3 regions of the Kitasatospora sp. NPDC004745 genome follow, and region 1 is predicted to be linked to each of the others. Evidence: predicted binding sites of a transcription regulator. Region 1 holds the regulator's gene; each other region holds the start of a gene.
The links. Region 1 encodes HrcA, which represses chaperone genes, less so after heat shock. Its sites were predicted from a motif close to TTNGCACTCNGNNNNNCNGAGTGCNAA; they were not measured.

Region 1 (6,488 bases):
CCTTGCTGGGGATGGCGGCGATCTGCCCGGTGACCTTGGTCAGGGCGGAGGCCAGGGCGCTGGGCCGGCCGGTGAGCTGGGCGGCGGCGCGGTCGGCGGCGAGCTCCCGGTAGCGGGAGAGCAGCCGGGTGAGCAGGAAGCTGATGGCGTAGACGACCATCGACACCAGCGGGATGATCAGGGCGACGATGGCCGCGTTCTGGTCGTTGTTGTTGCGGCCGCCGCCCATGAAGCCGCCGTACACCGCGATCCGGGTCATCGCGCCGGCGAGGACGCCGAGGAACCCGGCGACGGTCATCACCGCGACGTCCCGGTGGGCGACGTGCGACAGCTCGTGGGCGAGGACCCCTTCGAGTTCCTCGGGCTCCAGCCGGCGCAGCAGCCCCGTGGTGACGCAGACCACGGCGTTCTGCGGGTTGCGGCCGGTGGCGAAGGCGTTCGGCATGTCGTTGTCGGCGACCGCCACCCGGGGCTTGGGCATGTCGGCGAGGGCGCAGAGCCGGTCGATGGTGCCGTGCAGCTGCGGGTACTGCTCCGGGCTCACCTGGTGGGCGCCCATCGCCCGCTCGGTGATCTTGTCGCTGAACCAGAACTGGGCCACGAACAGCCCGCCGGAGATGAGGACGATCAGTGGCCAGGCGCCGCGCAGGAGCGCGATCAGCAGGCCGGTGAAACCGACGTACAGCAACCCGATCACGAACATCGTCACGACCATGCGGCCGGTCAGACCGCGGTCGGGCGCGAAACGGGTGTGCTGGCCCGAGCTCGACATCGCTTGCTCCTCCATTCGCCGTCGCTTCCGATGCTGCCACCCGGACGGCCCCACGGCACCACCCCCGCGCCGGGAACTGCGGGCAGGATCACTCCGGCCGGGCCGTTCCTGCCTCAAGGCCCGGGCCTTACACTGGCAGGTACGGTTCTGGCACTCGTACGTTCAGAGTGCCAGGGCGGTCACCGGATCCGGGGCCTTCCCGGAGCGGTCGGCAGCATCTGTGACACAGACGGACAACGTGCGAAGACGGAGGTGTGTGCCCCATGGCCGGTGAGATCCGCCAGCTGGACGACCGCAAGCTCGCCGTGCTCCGCGCGATCGTCCAGGACTACGTGGGGACCGAGGAGCCGGTCGGCTCCAAGGCCCTGGTGGAACGGCACAACCTCGGGGTCTCCCCGGCGACCGTGCGCAACGACATGGCGGCGCTGGAGGAGGAGGGCTACATCCACCAGCCGCACACCAGCGCCGGGCGCATCCCCACCGACAAGGGCTACCGCCTGTTCGTCGACAAGCTCGCCGAGATCAAGCCGATGAGCGCCCCCGAGCGCCGGGCGATCCGGCACTTCCTGGACGGCGCCGTCGACCTGGACGACACCGTGGCCCGCACGGTGCGGCTGCTCGCGCAGCTGACCCGGCAGGTCGCGGTGGTGCAGTACCCGTCGCTGTCGCGCTCCACCGTCCGGCACATCGAGCTGGTCGCCCTCGCCCCGACCAAGGTGATGCTGGTGCTGATCACCAACACCGGCCGGGTCGAGCAGCGGATGGTGGACTGCCCGGGCACCGTCGGCGAGACGGTCCTGGCGGACCTGCGGGCCCGGATCAACGCGCGGGCCGCCGGCCAGCGGCTGCCGGACGTGCCGGGGTTCCTGGAGGAGCTCCCGGCGATGTTCGAGCAGGCGGACCGGCCGACCGTCACCACCGTCCTGGCGACGCTGTTCGAGGCGCTCGCCGAGCAGAACGAGGAGCGGATCATGCTGGCCGGCACGGCCAACCTGACCCGCTTCGGCCACGACTTCCCGCTCACCATCCAGCCGGTGCTGGAGGCCCTGGAGGAGCAGGTCGTCCTGCTCCGCCTCCTGGGTGAGACCGCGGACGCCGGGATGACGGTCCGGATCGGGCGCGAGATCGCCTACGAGGGGCTGAATTCCACCTCGGTGGTGTCGGTCGGTTACGGTTCGGGCGACGAGAGCGTGGCCAAACTGGGTGTGATCGGTCCGACCCGGATGGACTATCCGGGCACAATGGGGGCGGTGCGTGCGGTGGCGCGGTACGTGGGTCAGATCCTGGCCGAGTCGTAGCAATCGACCGCCGTTGCACGGGTAACGGCGGTGTCCAGTCGCAGCACTTCTACAGGCGGAACAAGCGGAGCATTTGGTGGCCACGGACTACTACGCGGTACTCGGCGTCCGACGGGATGCGGGGCAGGACGAGATCAAGAAGGCGTTCCGGCGCCTGGCACGCGAACTGCACCCGGACGTCAACCCGGACCCGAAGACGCAGGAGCGGTTCAAGGAGATCAACGCCGCCTACGAGGTGCTCTCCGACCCGCAGAAGCGCCAGGTCTACGACCTCGGCGGCGACCCGCTGTCCCCGGGCGGCGGCGCGGGCGCGGGCGGCTTCGGCGCCGGCGCGGCCGGATTCGGCTTCTCGGACATCATGGACGCCTTCTTCGGCGCCGCGGCCGGCCAGCGCGGACCGCGCTCGCGGACCCGGCGCGGGCAGGACGCCATGATCCGGCTGGAGATCACCCTGGAGGAGGCCGCGTTCGGCACCACCAAGGAGCTCCAGGTCGACACGGCCGTCACCTGCACCACCTGCAGCGGCGAGGGCGCGGCCCCCGGCACCTCCGCGCAGACCTGTGACATGTGCCGCGGCAAGGGCGAGGTCTCCCAGGTCACCCGGTCCTTCCTGGGCCAGGTCATGACCTCCCGCCCCTGCCCGCAGTGCCAGGGCTTCGGCACCGTCGTGCCGACCCCGTGCCCGGAGTGCGCCGGCGACGGCCGCGTGCGCGCCCGCCGCACCCTGACCGTCAAGATCCCGGCGGGCGTCGACAACGGCACCCGGATCCAGCTGGCCGGCGAGGGCGAGGTCGGCCCCGGCGGCGGCCCGGCCGGCGACCTGTACGTCGAGATCGCCGAGACCACCCACACCGTCTTCCAGCGGCGCGGGGACGACCTGCACTGCACCGTCACCATCCCGATGACGGCGGCCGCGCTCGGCACCCAGGTGCCGCTGCAGACCCTCGACGGGCTGGAGGAGGTCGACATCCGGCCGGGCACCCAGTCCGGGCAGTCGATCCCGCTGCACGGGCGGGGCATCACCCACCTGCGCGGGGGCGGCCGGGGCGACCTGATAGTGCACGTCGAGGTGCAGACGCCGACCAAGCTCGACGCCGAGCAGGAGGAGCTGCTGCGCCGGCTCGCGGTGCTGCGCGGCGAGGAGCGGCCGGCCGGCCAGTTCGCGCCGGGCCAGCAGGGCCTGTTCTCGCGCCTGAAGGACGCGTTCAACGGCCGGTAGCCGTCCGCGCGGGGGTGCCGGGGATCCGCCCGGCACCCCTTTCGCGTGCCCGCCCGGTTTCGCGTGCCCGCCCAGCCGGAGCGCCCCCGCTCCGCCCCACCACCGGAGGTTCCCCGCATGACCGCCCCCGTCTTCGTCGTCGAGACCGAGCGGATCGCCGCCGCCGCGCCCGGCACCGTGGTGCGCCTGGACGGGCCGGAGGGGCGGCACGCGGCCGCGGTGAAGCGGCTGACCGCCGGTGAGGCGGTGACCCTCGCCGACGGCCTGGGCCTGGGCGTGGACGGCACGGTCGCCGAGGTGCTCGGCAAGGACGCGATCGACGTCGCGGTGGCGGCGGTGCGCCGGGAGCCGGAGCCGGCGCCGCGGATCGTCGTCGTCCAGGCCCTGCCCAAGGGCGACCGCGGCGAGCTGGCGGTGGAGACCATGACCGAGGTCGGCGTGGACGTGGTGATCCCGTGGTCCGCCTCCCGCTGCATCACCCAGTGGAAGGGCGACCGGGGCGCCAAGGCGCTCGCCAAGTGGCGGGCCACCGCCCGGGAGGCGGGCAAGCAGTCCCGCCGGCTGCGCTTCCCCGAGGTGCGCGAGCCGATGACCACCCGGCAGCTGGCGCCGGTGCTGGCCGCCGCGGGGTTCGCCGCCGTGCTGCACGAGGAGGGCTCCCGGCCGCTGGCGCACGCCGGGCTGCCGGAGGGCGGCGACCTGGTGCTGGTGGTGGGCCCGGAGGGCGGGGTCTCCCCGGAGGAGCTGGCGGCCTTCGCCGAGGCGGGCGCCGGGCCGTACCGGCTGGGCCCCTCGGTGCTGCGCACCTCGACCGCCGGCGTGGCCGCCGGCGCACTGCTGCTGGGGCGCACCGGCCGCTGGTCCTGACCGGCCGGACCGGGCGGCTCGCCCGGGCGCCGGAGTCTGCGAAAAGCGGAGCGCGTCGTACGCGCACGTGCCTACGCTGGCCGCGTGACGGAACCCCTGAGCACCCCTGCGGGCGCCTACCTGCGCCACCCCCATCTGCACGGTGACCTGATCACCTTCGTCGCCGAGAACGACGTCTGGCTGGCCCCGCTGGACGGCGGCCGGGCCTGGCGGCTGACGGCCGACCACCTGCCGGTCCACCACCCCCGGTTCGCCCCCGACGGGCGGCACATCGCCTTCACCTCCACCCGGGACGGCGCGCCCGAGGTGCACGTGGTGCCGGTCGACGGAGGCCCCTCCCGCCGGCTCACCCACTGGGGCAGCGACCAGACCCAGCTGCAGGGCTGGACGGCGGACGGCCGCCCGATCGCCACCACCACCGCGGGCGAGGCCACGCTGCGCCGCACCTGGGCGCACGCCGTGCCGCTGGACGGCGGCGCGTCGGAGCGGCTGCCGTACGGACCGGTCGGCGGGCTCGCCCTCGAGCCGGACGGCGCGGGTGCCGACCCGGCCGAGGACCGGGGGAGGGTGCTGCTGGCCACCGTCAACAACCGCGAGCCGGCCTGGTGGAAGCGGTACCGGGGCGGCCGGGCGGGCAAGCTGTGGATCGGCCGGGACGAGTTCGTCCGCGTCCACGAGGAGCTGGACGGCCAGCTCTCCTCGCCGCTGTGGGTGGGGGAGCGGATCGCCTTCCTCTCCGACCACGAGGGCGTCGGCGAGCTGTACTCCAGCCTCCCCGACGGTTCGGACCTGCGCCGGCACACCACCTCCCCGGACGGCTTCTACGCCCGCAACGCCAGCACCGACGGCACCCGGGTGGTCTTCCACCGCGCCGGCGACCTCTGGCTGCTGGACGACCTGGACGGTGCCGAGGCGCGCCGCCCGGACGTCCGGCTGGCCGGCCCGCGCAGCGGCCGCCGCCCGCGCCCGGTGTACGCCGCGCACTGGCTGGAGTCCGTCGCCCCCGACCGCACCGGCCGGGCGAGCGCCGTGGTGGTGCGCGGCGGGGTGCACTGGCTGACCCACCGCGAGGGCCCGGCCCGGGTGCTGGACGAGACGCCGGGCGTGCGCGCCCGGCTGGCCCGGGTCGTCCCGGGCGAGGACGGCGGGCAGGGCGTGCTCTGGGTCAGCGACGCCGAGGGCGAGGACGCCCTGGAGTTCGCCCCCGCGGTGCAGGGCGCCGAGCGCCGACGGCTGGCGGCCGGGCAGCTCGGCCGGGTGAACTCCCTGGTGGTGTCGCCGGACGGCAAGCAGGCGGCGCTCGGCGTGCACGACGGCCGGGTGCTGCTGGTCTCGCTCGCCGACGGCACCGTGCACGAGCTGGCCCGCAGCACCGACGGCGAGGTGAGCGGGCTGGCCTTCAGCCCGGACTCGGCGTGGCTGGCGTGGTCGCGCCCGGTGCCGGGGATGGGCCCGTACTCGCTGCGCCAGATCGTGCTGGCCAACCTGGCCACCCGCACCGTCGGCGAGGCCACCCAGCAGCGCTTCATCGACACCTCGCCGGCGTTCACCGCGGACGGCCGCTACCTGGTGTTCCTGTCGGTGCGCAACTTCGACCCGGTCTACGACTCGCACGTCTTCGACCTGTCGTTCCCCAACGGCTGCCGCCCGTACCTGATCACGCTGGCCGCGGACACGCCGTCGCCGTTCGGGCCGCAGCGGGCCGGGCGTTCGATCGGCGGGGACGAGGACGAGCCGCGCGGCAAGAAGGCGGACGGCGAGGAGGCCGCCGCCGACGCCGCGCCGGTGACCAGGGTCGACCTGGACGGCATCGCCGACCGGATCGTCCCGTTCCCGGTCGAGGGCGGCCGCTTCGACTCGCTCAGGGCGGTCAAGGACGGCGTGCTGTGGAGCCGGGTCCCGCTGCTCGGCGAACTCGGGGACGAGGCGGCCTCGCTGGAGGACGAGCGGCCCCGGCCCACCCTGGAGCGCTTCGACCTGCGCAAGCGCCGCGCCGAGCAGCTGGTGCACGGGCTCGACTCCTTCGCGGTCAGCGGGGACGGCACCCGGGTGGCGGTGCTGGACGAGGGCGAGCTGCGGATCGTCCCGGCCGACCACAAGGCGGGCGGCGAGGACGACGAGGTGGCCGTCGACCTGGCCCGGCTGCGGGTGACGGTGGACCCGGCCGCCGAGTGGCGGCAGATGTTCGACGAGAACGGCCGCCTGATGCGGGACAACTTCTGGCGCCCCGACCTGGGCGGCGTGGACTGGGACGGTGTCCTGGACCGCTACCGGCCGCTGGTCGACCGGGTCGGCTCCCACGACGACCTGGTGGACCTGCTCTGGGAGGTGC
Region 2 (6,488 bases), on a different contig from region 1:
TGACGTGTGCTCAGCGGCCGGGCGTCAGCGGCTCCGCCCGGGCGGGTGCGTCAGCGGACGGCCTCGTCGGGGTGGTCCGCCGGGTCGCCCTGCGGTTCGGCTCCGCGCGGCGGTCGGACGGACGGCACGATGATCCGCTGGACCCGGGGCCTGGTGCGCCAGTTGACCCGCCGGACGTCCCGGGCCAGCGCGCCCGGGCGCCACAGTTCGACGAGGGCGGTCACGGCGCCCAGCACGATCCCGGCGGCCAGCCAGCCGGCGACCACGTCGCTCGGCCAGTGCACTCCGAGGGCGATCCTCGTCCACCCGATGGTCAGCACGCTGACCGCGGCCACCGTGCAGGCGGCGGTCCGGCCCCGGCGGTGGACCCGGTACCAGACCAGGCCGACCAGCACCGCGCAGGTGATCGCCGAGGCCATGGCGTGCCCGGAGGGGAAGGCCGGGCCGCCGGCGTGCGAGACCGGGTCCCCGAAGGACGGCCGTCTGCGGTCGACGGCCAGCTTCAGTGCCCACAGGGCGCCCCAGCCGACCAGGGTCTGGGCGGCCACCCAGCCGGCCAGCACCCGGGCGCCGATCAGCCAGAGCCAGGCGGCCGCGATCCCCAGGAGGGCACGCATCGTGATCGTGCCGCCGATGTCGGAGAGCGTCTGCACCGAGGCGGTCCAGATCCGGTGCTCCCTGGCGAAGACGTGCAGTTCGTCGATCCAGCTCTGATCGAGCTGTTCAAGGGGGTGCCAGTGCCCGGTCACCAGGACGGTCAGCAGGCCGAACAGCGCGGCGCAGCCCACTGCGAGCGCCGAGTCCCGCAGCAGGCGGCGGTGACGCGCAGTGACTGAGGTCGCGCTGTTGGTCAGGTGCATGGCTGACACCTTCCCAGTGTCCCGGGTCGATCGGGACGTGGAGTGATAGCGATTCGGCATCGTTTGTGCGGAGAACCTGCGTGCGCCGGGGTGTGAGCGCGGGTGATCGCCGGGGGCGCGGGGAACGACCGTGCCCGTCCGCCGGTTCACCCTGTAGGGCGGTGGTCGTGTGCACGGGGCGTGAGCGACCCGCTCGGAAGCGGTCGGAGAATCGGCACCGGAGGTGCCCGGCCGGTCACCCAGCGTCCAGAACCGGGGTGAAAACCGGCAGGATACTGCATGGCGCGGAAGAATCTGAGTGACTTGGGAATGTTGTCCGGAATCTGTTCGTTGGATCGTTACGTGTGAGCCCCGCGGGGCCCGCACTTCTTGCCCTCTCGGGGCAGGCAGGCAGAGCTCGGCAATTCCAGCAAAGGGAGCAAGCATGGCCACCCGTGCCGTCGTTCGCGACAGGGCCGACCGGACTCGCGCGGCCCGCCCGACCAACCTCGAGGCCGACCGTGACCTGGTTGGCATGTACCTCGACGAGATCGCCAGGACGCCCCTGCTCGATGCCGCCGAGGAGGTCGAGCTCTCGCTGCGGATCGAGGCCGGCGTGTACGCCCAGCACCTGCTGGACGAGGGCGGGTTGCCCGACGGCGTCTCGCGCGAGGAGCTGGAGGTGATAGCCGAGGACGCGGAGCGCGCCAAGGACGTCTTCATCCGCTCCAACCTCCGACTCGTCGTGGCGGTCGCCCGCCGGTACCCGCGCAGCGGCCTGCCGCTGCTGGACCTCATCCAGGAGGGCAACGCCGGCCTGGTGCGCGCCGTCGAGAAGTTCGACTACGCCAAGGGTTTCAAGTTCTCCACCTATGCCACCTGGTGGATCCGGCAGGCGATCACCCGCTCGATCGCCGACCAGTCCCGCACCATCCGGCTGCCCGTGCACCTGGTCGAGGAGCTCGGGCGGATCCGCCGGGTGCAGCGCGAGAAGTCCAAGGAGCTGGGCCGCGAGGCCGACCCGGCGGAGATCGCGGCCGAGCTGGACACCACCGAGGCCCGGATCAAGGACGTGCTCGACTGGGCCCGTGACCCGGTCAGCCTCAACATGTCGGTCGACGACGAGGGCGAGACCCAGTTCGGCGACCTGGTCGAGGACACCGGGGCGACGTCCCCCGAGGACGCCGTGATGGTCATGCTGCGCCGCGAGGAGCTGGACGACCTGATCGGGCGGCTGGACGACCGCACGGCCTCGATCATCCGCTCCCGCTACGGGATGGAGGACGGCCGCGAGCGCACCCTCACCGAGGTGGGCAAGCAGCACGGCCTCACCCGCGAGCGGATCCGCCAGATCGAGAAGCACGCGCTGGCCGAGCTGAAGAAGATCGCGGACCACGCGGGCTTCGAAGCGGCCTGACCGAGCGGCCTGACCGAGCGGCTTGGCCGACCGACCCGGCCCACCGGTCCGAGCGAGCCGCCCGGCCGTGGCACGCGACCGGACCGGCCTCCCGGGCCCCGGTGCGGAGAACTCCGCACCGGGGCCCGCGGTTCGCGGAGCCTAGGCTTGAGGGCGGAACGATCCGGGCGAGCAGCGGAGTGAGCAGGGTGGAAGAGCAGGAGCAGGAGCAGGAGCAGGACCGGGGCCAGCGGAAGCGCGAGGAGCAGCCGGCCGCGGCCAAGGCCCGGCTGGTCTTCCGTGACCCGCTGGACCAGCAGTCGAGCGACGACACCGACGCCGGCTGGGGCGACCGCCCCGGGGCGGGGGAGAGCGGTGGGCGGGGGCTGGACTGGTACCTGAACCAGCGCCCGCCGCACCACGGGGACTGAACGGCGCCGAGCGGCGCCGAAGGGGACGGGAACGGACGGGACGGGAACGGACGTGGCGCGGACGGGGGCCGGGCGGGTGGTGCGGCCCGTCAGCTCCGGGCGGTGACCAGCGCGTCGCGGATCTCGGTGAGCAGCAGCACCTCCTTGGCCTCGGCCTCCGCGGTGGACTCGGCGAGGGTCTTGCGCCGCGCGGTGAACCGGTTCATGGGGACGATCAGGCAGAAGTAGACGACGGCCGCGGTGATCATGAACTGCAGGACGGCGCTGAGCACCGATCCCCACAGGATGAAGATCCCGGACACGACCTCGCCGGTGGGGCTCACCTCGCAGGGGCCCTTGAGGCAGGAGCTGTAGGACGCCAGGTCCTTGGCCCCGAACACGCCGACGATCGGGTTGATCACGCCCTTGACGAAGGCGTTGACGATGTTGGTGAAGGCCGCGCCGATGACGACGGCGACGGCGAGTTCGACGACGTTCCCGCGCAGCAGGAATTCCTTGAAGCCTTTCATGCCGCCGTGAACGACGAAGTCGTCGCCCGGTTACGGGTGATCTTCCAGTGCTCCGGATTGACAACCCGTCCGGCCCACCGCGCCGCCCGGAGGGGGCGGCAGCCCGGCCCGGGCGGGCCCGACCGCGAGTGCCGCGGCCACGGCGAGCAGCACCGCCGCGGGCACCCCGGCCCGCCGCCGTACGACGTGCCGCCAGCGGTGCCACCGGCCGGCGCCGCGCCGGATCGGCGGGAACCGGGGCACCTCCTGCCGGGGCGGGACGGTGGGCGCGGGCAGCGGGATCGAGAGGATCGGGGAGGACATCGGCACCACCGGGGTCGTAGGGCGCCGGCCCCTGCCGGGCCGGCCGCGTTCTGCTGACCCACACGATGGGCGCCCGGCGCCGCCGCGGGAAGCCGTTATCCGCAGCCTGTGGACAACCCGGCCCCTGTGGACGAATCCGTACACCCGCAGGAGTGAGTACGGCCGGCCGGATTGACGACCGGGCCGGTCCGGGGCCACCAGAAGGGCCTGGGACCGCCAGAAAGGCCCGGAACGACGAAGGAGGCCCGGAACGACGCCCGGGAACGACGAGAAGGCCCGCCGCCCCCGCGCGGAGCGGGGGTGACGGGCCTGTCCCGTGTCGTCGACGGTGCCGGCCGGGCCGGCGCCGTGATCAGCTCGCGGCCGGAGCCGGGCTCGAAGCGCTCGAGGAGCTCGAGGCGGAGGACGTCGAGGAGGACGTCGAGGTCGAGGACGAGCCGTTCGAGGACGTCGAGGACGAGCCGGTCGACGCCGAGCCGCCGGAGCCCACCGAGCTGCTGGAGGACGAGCGGCTGTCGGTGCGGTAGAAGCCCGAGCCCTTGAACACGACGCCCACGGCCGAGAAGACCTTGCGCAGTCGTCCCTGGCAGTCGGGGCACGTGGTCAGCGCCTCGTCGGTGAACTTCTGCACCGCCTCCAGGCCGTTGCCGCACTCGGTGCACTGGTACTGGTACGTGGGCACTTGTCTTCCTCCTGGCACTCTCGCCTGATGAGTGCTAACGATGGTCAATGATGCGGCATTCCGCGGGATCAGTCCAGCGACTCCGGTGTGAGATGAGCCGGGTTGAACGCCCGCGCCGTTCCGGGGTGGTGGTCCGGCGCGGACCGCGGGTACCGGCTCAGCCCTTGGCCGCACCCACCAGCTGCCGCGCCGCGGCGTGCTCCGACGGGGCCGCGTCCGCCGCGGTCGCCCCGTCCGCACCGCCGGCGCCGACCGCGCCGCCGGGCGCGACCAGCAGGTGTCGCAGCGCGACCAGCGCGACCAGGCCGAGGCCGGCGCCGATCACCGGCACCAGGAAGCCCGCGGACGGCCCGTTGGCGTCGATCAGCTGGCCGGCCACCATCGAGCCGACCGCCAGGCCGAGGCCGATGGCGCCGGTCAGCCAGGTGAAGGCCTCGGTCTTGGCGCCGTCCTCGACCAGCGTCTCGACCAGGGTGTAGCCGCTGATCAGGGTCGGTGCGATGGCCAGGCCGCAGACCAGCCCGGCGACGGAGAGCGCGACCAGGTTGGGCATGGCCCACAGCGTCGAGCAGCCCAGGACCAGCAGCGCGTAGCTGGCGATCATCCGCTGCTGCACCGCGTGCCGCCAGGCGATCACGCCGTAGAGCACGCCGGCCACCATCGAGCCGCCGGCGAAGATCCCGTACACGGTGCCGGAGGCGTCGTGCTGGCCGACCGAGTCGGCGAAGGCGTTCACCGAGACCTGCATGCCGCCGAAGACGGCGCCGACCCCGAGGGTGACGCCGGCCAGCAGCCGGACGCCGGGCGAGGAGAGGGCGGAGGCGCGCCGGGCGCCGGGGCGCGGCGTGATCCGGGCGGGCGCGGTGCGCCGCTGGGTGGCGAAGACCAGGCCGCCGACGAGGGTCAGCGCGGCCTCGGCGATCAGGCTGGCGGAGGGGTTGACCGAGGTGGCGATCTTGGCTGCCACGATCGGGCCGACCACGAAGGTGAACTCGTCCGTCACGGACTCGAAGGCGAACGCGGTGCTCACCTTGGCGGCGGAGGTGGCGGACGCGCCCTCGGCGCCGAAGGTGGCGACCCAGCGGGCGCGGACCATGGCGCCGATCTGCGGCACGCTCGCACCGGCCGGGACGGCGGCCAGGAACAGGCTCCAGGCCGGGGCGTGCCCGAGCGCGAGGGCGATCAGCACGCCGACCGACAGGGCGTGCACCAGGACGGTGGGGACGAGCACGGTGGCCTGTCCGTACCGGTCCGCGAGGCGGCCGGTCTGCGGGCCGATCAGGGCCTGCGAGACGGCGGCGACGGCGGTCACGGTGCCGGCGGTGCCGTAGGAGCCGTGGGTGTCCTTGACGAGCAGCAGGATGCCCATGCTGAGCATCGCGTAGGGCAGCCGCGCGACGAACGCGGGCACCAGGAACGTCCAGGCGCCGGGCGTGCGGAGCAGCGCCCCGTAGCCGACGCGGGCGGGCGCGCTGGTGGCGCCGGCGTCCTCGGCGTTGTCGACCGTTCGGCGGGCCGTCACGGTCGGTCCTTCCTGCTGCCTGGTAGCGCGGCAGGGCATGGTGTGGCCCCGACGGCGCCGAGAGTCGTCCTCTCGCGCGTCGACCGGGGTAGATACCGGGCCGGTCCGGCGTGTGGGCCGGGGCCGGACCGCGGCCGCCGAGCGGTCGCGCCAACTCTGCGTCAGGCAGATGCTGGGTGTGGTGTATCCATCATACATATACGCGCGTAGATGTCGCGCTGGCCACCATACTACAGGGCAAATCCAAAACTGTCCTGCCTATTGAAGGTGAACGGCGCGTTAAGCCTTGAAAGCCACCCTCAACCCGCCGCCACCCGCCGCCGCCACCCGGCCCGGCCCCGCCGCGAGACCTCCGCCGCGAGACCTCCGCCGCGAGACCCCGCCGCCGCACCCCGCCCGGGCTCACCGCCCGTTCAGCCACCCCGCGAGCTTGCCACCCCGGTCCACGGCCCGCAGGCGCCGCTCGGCCGCCTCGCCGACCTCGTCCGTGGTGACCACCAGCAGCTCGTCCCCGCCGCGCAGCACCGTCGCCTTGTCCGGCACGAAGGAGTTGCCCTCCCGCACCACCAGGGTGACCGCCGCCCCCTTGGGCAGCCGCAGCTCGCTGATCTCCACGCCGGACATCCGCGAGGTCGGCGAGAGCGCGACCGACAGCAGGTGGCCGTGCAGCTTCTCCAGCGGGGCGGACTCGATGCCGAGGTCCTGGCCCATGGCGCCCTCGCCGACCCGCAGCCGCTTGGCCACCCAGGGCAGGGTCGGGCCCTGCAGCAGGGTGAAGACGACGACCAGGATGAAGACGATGTTGA
Region 3 (6,488 bases), on a different contig from region 1:
CGGCGTCCCGTGGGCGGGCGCCGGCAGCGCCGCGGCACCGTTCGACTGCGGGTACCGGAAGGCCAGCGCGATCTCGCACTCACCGCCGCGCAGCATCGCCAGCGACTCCGGCGGCTCCGCCTCGACCAGCGACACGCGCACCCCCGGATGGCCGTCCCGCAGCCGGGCGACAGCGGGCGGCACCAGGGTGGAACTCGCGGTCGGGAACGAGACCAGCCGCACCCGCCCGGCCCGCAGCCCGGCGATCGCGGCCACCTCCTCCTCGGCCGCGGAGAGCCCGGCCAGGATCCCGGTGGCGTGCTTGAGCAGCACCCGCCCGGCCTCGCTGAGCTGCATGCCCCGGCCCGAACGGACCACCAGCGGAGTGTCCACCGACTTCTCCAGGGCCTTCATCTGCTGGCTGATGGCGGGCTGCGTGCACCCCAGCTCGCGGGCGGCGGCGGAGAAGGAGCCGGTGCGGGCGACGGCACGCAGGACGCGCAGGTGGCGGGCCTCGATCATGCCTCAGTTATAAGGCAATCTTTGCTGTGCGCAAAATTCTACTGATAGTTGAAGGATGGAACACAGCCGGAAGGCCAACGGCCGACGGCCCCGCCCCGAGCCCTCCTCCCGCGAGCGGGCGAAAACACAGCCGGAAGGCCCGGCCGCGCCCCGTGAGGGGTGCGGCCGGGCCTCCGGTCAGACGGTTCGGGCGTCAGTGCGAGTGGCCGTGGCCGCCGTGGGAGTGACCGTTGTCGGCCTCCTCCTCCTTCTTCTCCACCACGAGGGTCTCGGTGGTGAGCAGCAGGGAGGCGATCGAGGCGGCGTTCTCCAGGGCGGAGCGGGTGACCTTGACCGGGTCGATGACGCCGGCCTTCAGCAGGTCGCCGTACTCGCCGGTGGCCGCGTTGTAGCCGTGGCCGGTCTCCAGCTCGGCGACCTTGTGGGTGATGACGTAGCCCTCGAGGCCGGCGTTCTGGGCGATCCAGCGCAGCGGCTCGTGCAGCGCCTTGCGGACGACCGCGACACCGGTCGCCTCGTCGCCCGACAGGCCCAGGCCGTCCTCCAGCACCTTGGCGGCGTGGACGAGGGAGGCGCCACCACCGGCGACGATGCCCTCCTCGACCGCGGCGCGGGTCGCCGAGATGGCGTCCTCGAGGCGGTGCTTGCGCTCCTTCAGCTCCACCTCGGTGGCGGCGCCGACCTTGATGACGCAGACGCCGCCGGCCAGCTTGGCCAGGCGCTCCTGCAGCTTCTCGCGGTCCCAGTCGGAGTCGGTCGCGGCGATCTCGCCCTTGATCTGGGCGACGCGGCCGGCGACGGCCTCGGCGTCACCGGCGCCGTCGACGACGGTGGTCTCGTCCTTGGTGATGGTCACGCGGCGGGCGGTGCCCAGCACGTCCAGGCCGACCTGGTCGAGCTTGAGGCCGACCTCCTCGGAGATGACCGTGCCGCCGGTCAGGGTGGCCAGGTCGCCGAGGATCGCCTTGCGGCGGTCGCCGAAGCCCGGGGCCTTGACGGCGACGGCGTTGAAGGTGCCGCGGATCTTGTTCACCACGAGGGTGGACAGCGCCTCGCCGTCGACGTCCTCGGCGATGATCAGCAGCGGCTTGGAGGCCCCGCCCTGCAGGATCTTCTCCAGCAGCGGCAGCAGCTCCTGGATGGAGGAGATCTTGCCCTGGTTGATCAGGATGTACGGGTCCTCGAGGACCGCCTCCTGACGCTCCGCGTCGGTGACGAAGTACGGCGACAGGTAGCCCTTGTCGAACTGCATGCCCTCGGTGAAGTCCAGCTCCACGCCGAAGGTGTTCGACTCCTCGACGGTGATGACACCGTCCTTGCCGACCTTGTCGATCGCCTCGGCGATCAGCTCGCCGACCTGGGTGTCCTGCGCGGAGAGGGACGCGACGGCGGCGACGTCGTCCTTGCCCTCGATCTCGCGGGCGACGGACAGCAGGTGCTCGGAGACGGCGGCGACGGCCTTGTCGATGCCCTTCTTCAGGGCGGCCGGGCCGGCACCGGCGGCGACGTTGCGCAGGCCCTCGTTGACCAGGGCCTGGGCCAGCACGGTGGCGGTGGTGGTGCCGTCACCCGCGACGTCGTTCGTCTTGGTGGCGACCTCCTTGACGAGCTGCGCGCCGAGGTTCTCGTACGGGTCGTCCAGCTCGACCTCACGGGCGATGGTGACACCGTCGTTGGTGATGGTCGGGGCGCCGAACTTCTTGTCGATGACGACGTTGCGGCCCTTGGGGCCGATGGTCACCTTGACGGTGTCGGCCAGCTTGTTGACACCGCGCTCCAGCGAGCGGCGGGCGTCCTCGTCGAACTGCAGGATCTTCGCCATGTTCCCTATTCCTTCGGGGCTGCGACCGGCCCACCGGTCGCCGGATTACGTGAACCAACGACCACGCCCCGGGCCACTGTCACGAAGTGACACGGATCCGGGGCGGGTCGGGACGACTTACTTCTCGATGATGGCGAGAACGTCGCGGGCGGAGAGGACGAGGTACTCCTCGCCCTGGTACTTCACCTCGGTGCCGCCGTACTTCGAGTACAGGACGATGTCACCGACGGCGACGTCGAGCGGCAGACGCTGGCCATCCTCGAAGCGGCCCGGGCCGACGGCCAGGACGACGCCCTCCTGGGGCTTCTCCTTGGCGGTGTCCGGGATAACCAGGCCGGAGGCCGTGGTGGTCTCGGCGTCGAGCGGCTGGACCACGATGCGGTCCTCAAGCGGCTTGATGGCAACCTTGCTGCTGGTGGTCACGTCCGAGCTCCCCTTCGGAGATTACGGGGTTTCTAACGGGTAGGAGCGAACCTGCGGGCCTGCCGTCGCGGGGGTCAGGCACGCGTCTTCGCGTTAGCACTCCCCCAGTGGGGAGTGCCAAGGACGACCATAGGCCCGTGTTAGCACTCAGTCAACCAGAGTGCCAACGGCGCGCCCGCGGATCCCGGCAACGGACGGGTGGTCGTACACGTGTGCGCCCGGGGCGGCCGGGCCGGGGAGGCGTCGCCCGGCCCGCTGCCCGGCGCCGTGCCGGTCACCGCCTTCCTGCTCCGCGGCGGCCGGTCCGAAACCGCCGGGCGCCGACCGGGATCCGGGTCGGCGCCGGCGCCCGGGCCCGCCCCGCCCTCCCGCTCCGCCGCGGCCGGCCGGGATCCGCGGGGTTCCTCCGGAACCGGTCAGAATGGGCCCGTGGACACCGAGAACCTCCAGCCCCTGCTGACCGCCGAAGGCCAGGCCCTGCTCGCCGAGCTGCGCGAGTTCGCGCCCGAGGAGGAGCTGGCGCTGGCCACCCGGCTGCGGCGGGGGCACCCGGCGGAGCTGGTGTCGGCGGCGTTCGGACAGGCCCGGCTGCGGCAGCGGGCGCGGGCGAAGTTCGGGGCGGACGCCGACCTCATGTACTTCACGCCCAACGGCGTCGAGCAGTCCACCCGCCGCAGCGTGGCCGAGTGGCGGGCGCGCCGCTTCGCCGACCTGGGCGTCCGGCGCCTGGCCGACCTGTGCTGCGGCATCGGCGGGGACGTCCTGGCGCTGGCCCGGGCCGGCATCGAGGTGCTGGCCGTCGACCGGGACCCGGCGGCCTGCGCGGCCACCGCCGCCAACGCGGCCGCGCTGGGCCTGTCCGACCTGGTCCGGGTGGAGTGCGCGGACGTCGCCGACATGGACGTGACCGGCTACGACGCGGTGTTCACCGACCCGGCCCGGCGGACCGCCCGCGGCCGGGTGTTCGACCCCGAGGCGTACGCCCCGCCGCTGTCCTGGGCGATCGAGGCCGGGCGCCGGACCCCGATCGGCGCGCTGAAGGTCGCCCCGGGCATTCCGCACGAGGCCGTCCCGGCCGACGCCGAGGCGGAGTGGGTCTCCGACCACGGCGACGTCAAGGAGGCGGTGCTCTGGTTCGGCACCGGGGCCTCCCGACCGCACCGCGCCACCCTGCTGCCGCAGGCCGCCAGCCTGACCGGCGGCGACCTGCCCGACCCGCCGGCCGGCCCGGTCGGGCGCTACCTGTACGAGCCGGACGGCGCGGTGATCCGGGCCCACCTGGTGGCCGAGGTGGCCGAGCAGGTGGGCGGCCGGCTGATCGACCCGAAGATCGCCTACCTCACCTCGGACCGCCTGGTCCCCACCCCGTACGCGCACGCCTTCGAGCTCACCGACGTGCTGCCGTTCCACATCAAGAAGCTGAAGGCGCTGCTGCGCGAGCGCGGGGTCGGCACGGTGGTGATCAAGAAGCGCGGGATGGCGATCACCCCGGAGGAGCTGCGCCGCCAGCTCAAGCCCTCGGGCCCGAACTCCGTCACGGTGATCCTCAGCCGCACCGACCACGGCCCGCTGATGATGCTCGGCCACCCGGCCTGACGGGCCGCCGGGCGGCTCCCGGACGGCTCCTAGGAGGCCGGGGGCTGGATGTAGTCCTCCAGCCGGGCCACCGAGAAGCCCTGCTCCTGGATCCGGGCCAGCAGGTCGGCGAACATCTGGGTCATCGTGGCGCCCTTGAGCTCCTTGGGGCCACGGAAGTGCGCCAGGATGATGTCACCGGACTTCAGCTTCTTGTCGGCCGCCTGGTACTGCATGTCGTGGATCTGCATCGACTCGCGCCACAGCACGATCGCGCGCGGGCCGCACTGCTGCACCGAGGTGTTCAGGGTCGGCGTGTTGGCGCCGTCGCCGAAGGGCGGGCGGAACAGCAGCGGGGCGGTGCCGTACTGCTGGGTGAGCGCGGCCTGGTCGTCGCAGATCTCGGACTTCTGCTTCTCCGGCGGGATCTTGCTCATCACCGGGTGGCTGACGGTGTGGTTCTGGATGTGGTTGCCCAGGGCCTGCAGCGGCTTGAAGTAGCCGTAGTCGTTCTTGACGATGTCCTTGGTCAGGAACATCGAGATCGGCACCTTCAGCTCGGTCAGCATCTCGACGAACTTCGGGTCCTTCTCGGCGCCGTCGTCGATGGTGATGAAGACGACCTTGTCGCTCGTCTTGATGTCGCTGAACACCGGTACGGTGCCCGTCCGTTCGAGCTTGACGGGCTTGTCGGCGGGCGGTGCGGGGGCCGGCGCCAGCGGCTTGAGGTTCCACTTCGCCCAGGCCGCCGCGTCACCGGCCGCCGGGGCGGGGGCGGGCGTGCCGGCCGGGCCGGTCGACGCGGCGCCGCCGGTGGGCTGCGGCACGCCCGCCGAGGTCCCGGCAGGGGCCGGGGCGGCGGCGGTGCCGCCGCCGTTGTCCCCGCATCCGGTGGCCAGGGCCAGCAGGGCCAGCGCCCCCACCGCGTACGTCCTGGTCCTGCTCCGCCCGTCCCTGCTCACCGCACCGCGCTCCCCGGATCCGTCCAGCTTCTTATCAGCTATGCACGGTAACGGGCCGGGTCGCGGTTCCCGGTGAGGCCCTACTCGACGTGTTGACTGGTGAAGGACCAGCGGTGCACCGGGCGGCCGAGCAGTTCGGCCGGCGGTTCGGCGACCGGTACGGCCTCGCCGGCCCACCAGGTGATCAGCAGCACCCGCTCACCGGGCGCGCCGAACAGCTCGGTGCGCTCCAGCCCGGGCGAGCCGCGCAGCGCCGGCAGCGCCACCTCCCGCACCCAGGCGGTGAGTTCGGCCCCGCGGCCGTCGGCGGCCCGGGCCTCCCACATGGCGGCGACGGTCATGCCGTGCCACCGCCGAGGGCGTCGTAGGCCTGGCCGTGCAGGTCCGTGTGCGGGACGTGCACCTCGGTCACCGGCAGCGAGGAGTCGGCGGACAGGTCGAAGGCGGACGGCGTGCGACCGCGCCAGACCATCTCGGAGCCGAGCGCCGCCACCATCGCGCCGTTGTCGGTGCACAGGCCCGGCCGGGGCACCCGCAGCCGGATCCCGGCCCGGTCGCAGCGCTGCTGGGCCATCTCGCGCAGCCGCGAGTTGGCGGCCACCCCGCCGCCGATCATCAGGTGGTCGACGCCGTTCTCCTTGCACGCCTTGACGGCCTTGCGGGTGAGCACGTCGGTGACGGCCTCCTGGAAGGACGCCGCCACGTCGGCGATCGGCACCTCCTCGCCGGCCCGGCGCTTGGCCTCCACCCAGCGGGCGACGGCGGTCTTCAGGCCGGAGAAGGAGAAGTCGTACGCCGGGTCGTTCTTCCCGCTCAGCCCCCGCGGGAAGGCGATCGCCTTGCGGTCGCCCTCGCGGGCGGTGCGGTCGACCACCGGGCCGCCCGGGAAGCCCAGGCCGAGCACCCGGGCCACCTTGTCGAAGGCCTCGCCGGCCGCGTCGTCGATGGTCGCGCCGAGCGGCCGGACGTCGGTGGTGATGTCCTCGCTGAGCAGCAGCGAGGAGTGCCCGCCGGAGACCAGCAGCGCCATCGTCGGCGAGGGCAGCCGGCCGTGCTCCAGCTGGTCGACGCAGATGTGCGAGGCGAGGTGGTTGACCCCGTACAGCGGCTTGTCGAGCGCCCAGGCGTACGCCTTGGCGGCGCTGACGCCGACCAGCAGCGCGCCGGCCAGGCCGGGGCCGGCGGTGACCGCGATGCCGTCCAGG

Region 2: the regulator HrcA is predicted to act here: its motif matches at 4,172-4,198, upstream of ACFYUY_RS15655 (FmdB family zinc ribbon protein).
Region 3: the regulator HrcA is predicted to act here: its motif matches at 2,887-2,913, upstream of groES (co-chaperone GroES).

Annotation. Positions count from the first base shown of each region.
Region 1 covers NZ_JBIALK010000002.1:126,332-132,819, forward strand. The annotation lists gene htpX (zinc metalloprotease HtpX) at 1-772, opposite strand, end outside; gene hrcA (heat-inducible transcriptional repressor HrcA) at 1,036-2,070, shown strand; gene dnaJ (molecular chaperone DnaJ) at 2,147-3,289, shown strand; gene ACFYUY_RS04015 (16S rRNA (uracil(1498)-N(3))-methyltransferase) at 3,407-4,156, shown strand; gene ACFYUY_RS04020 (PDZ domain-containing protein) at 4,241-6,488, shown strand, end outside.
Region 2 covers NZ_JBIALK010000007.1:181,275-187,762, forward strand. The annotation lists gene ACFYUY_RS15635 (phosphatase PAP2 family protein) at 51-860, opposite strand; gene ACFYUY_RS15640 (sigma-70 family RNA polymerase sigma factor) at 1,285-2,256, shown strand; gene ACFYUY_RS15645 (hypothetical protein) at 2,445-2,666, shown strand; gene mscL (large conductance mechanosensitive channel protein MscL) at 2,756-3,175, opposite strand; gene ACFYUY_RS15655 (FmdB family zinc ribbon protein) at 3,831-4,160, opposite strand; gene ACFYUY_RS15660 (MFS transporter) at 4,318-5,682, opposite strand; gene ACFYUY_RS15665 (potassium/proton antiporter) at 6,085-6,488, opposite strand, start outside.
Region 3 covers NZ_JBIALK010000008.1:92,726-99,213, reverse strand. The annotation lists gene ACFYUY_RS16550 (LysR family transcriptional regulator) at 1-501, opposite strand, end outside; gene groL (chaperonin GroEL) at 695-2,323, opposite strand; gene groES (co-chaperone GroES) at 2,441-2,746, opposite strand; gene ACFYUY_RS16535 (methyltransferase domain-containing protein) at 3,176-4,342, shown strand; gene ACFYUY_RS16530 (polysaccharide deacetylase family protein) at 4,372-5,283, opposite strand; gene ACFYUY_RS16525 (hypothetical protein) at 5,364-5,624, opposite strand; gene tsaD (tRNA (adenosine(37)-N6)-threonylcarbamoyltransferase complex transferase subunit TsaD) at 5,621-6,488, opposite strand, start outside.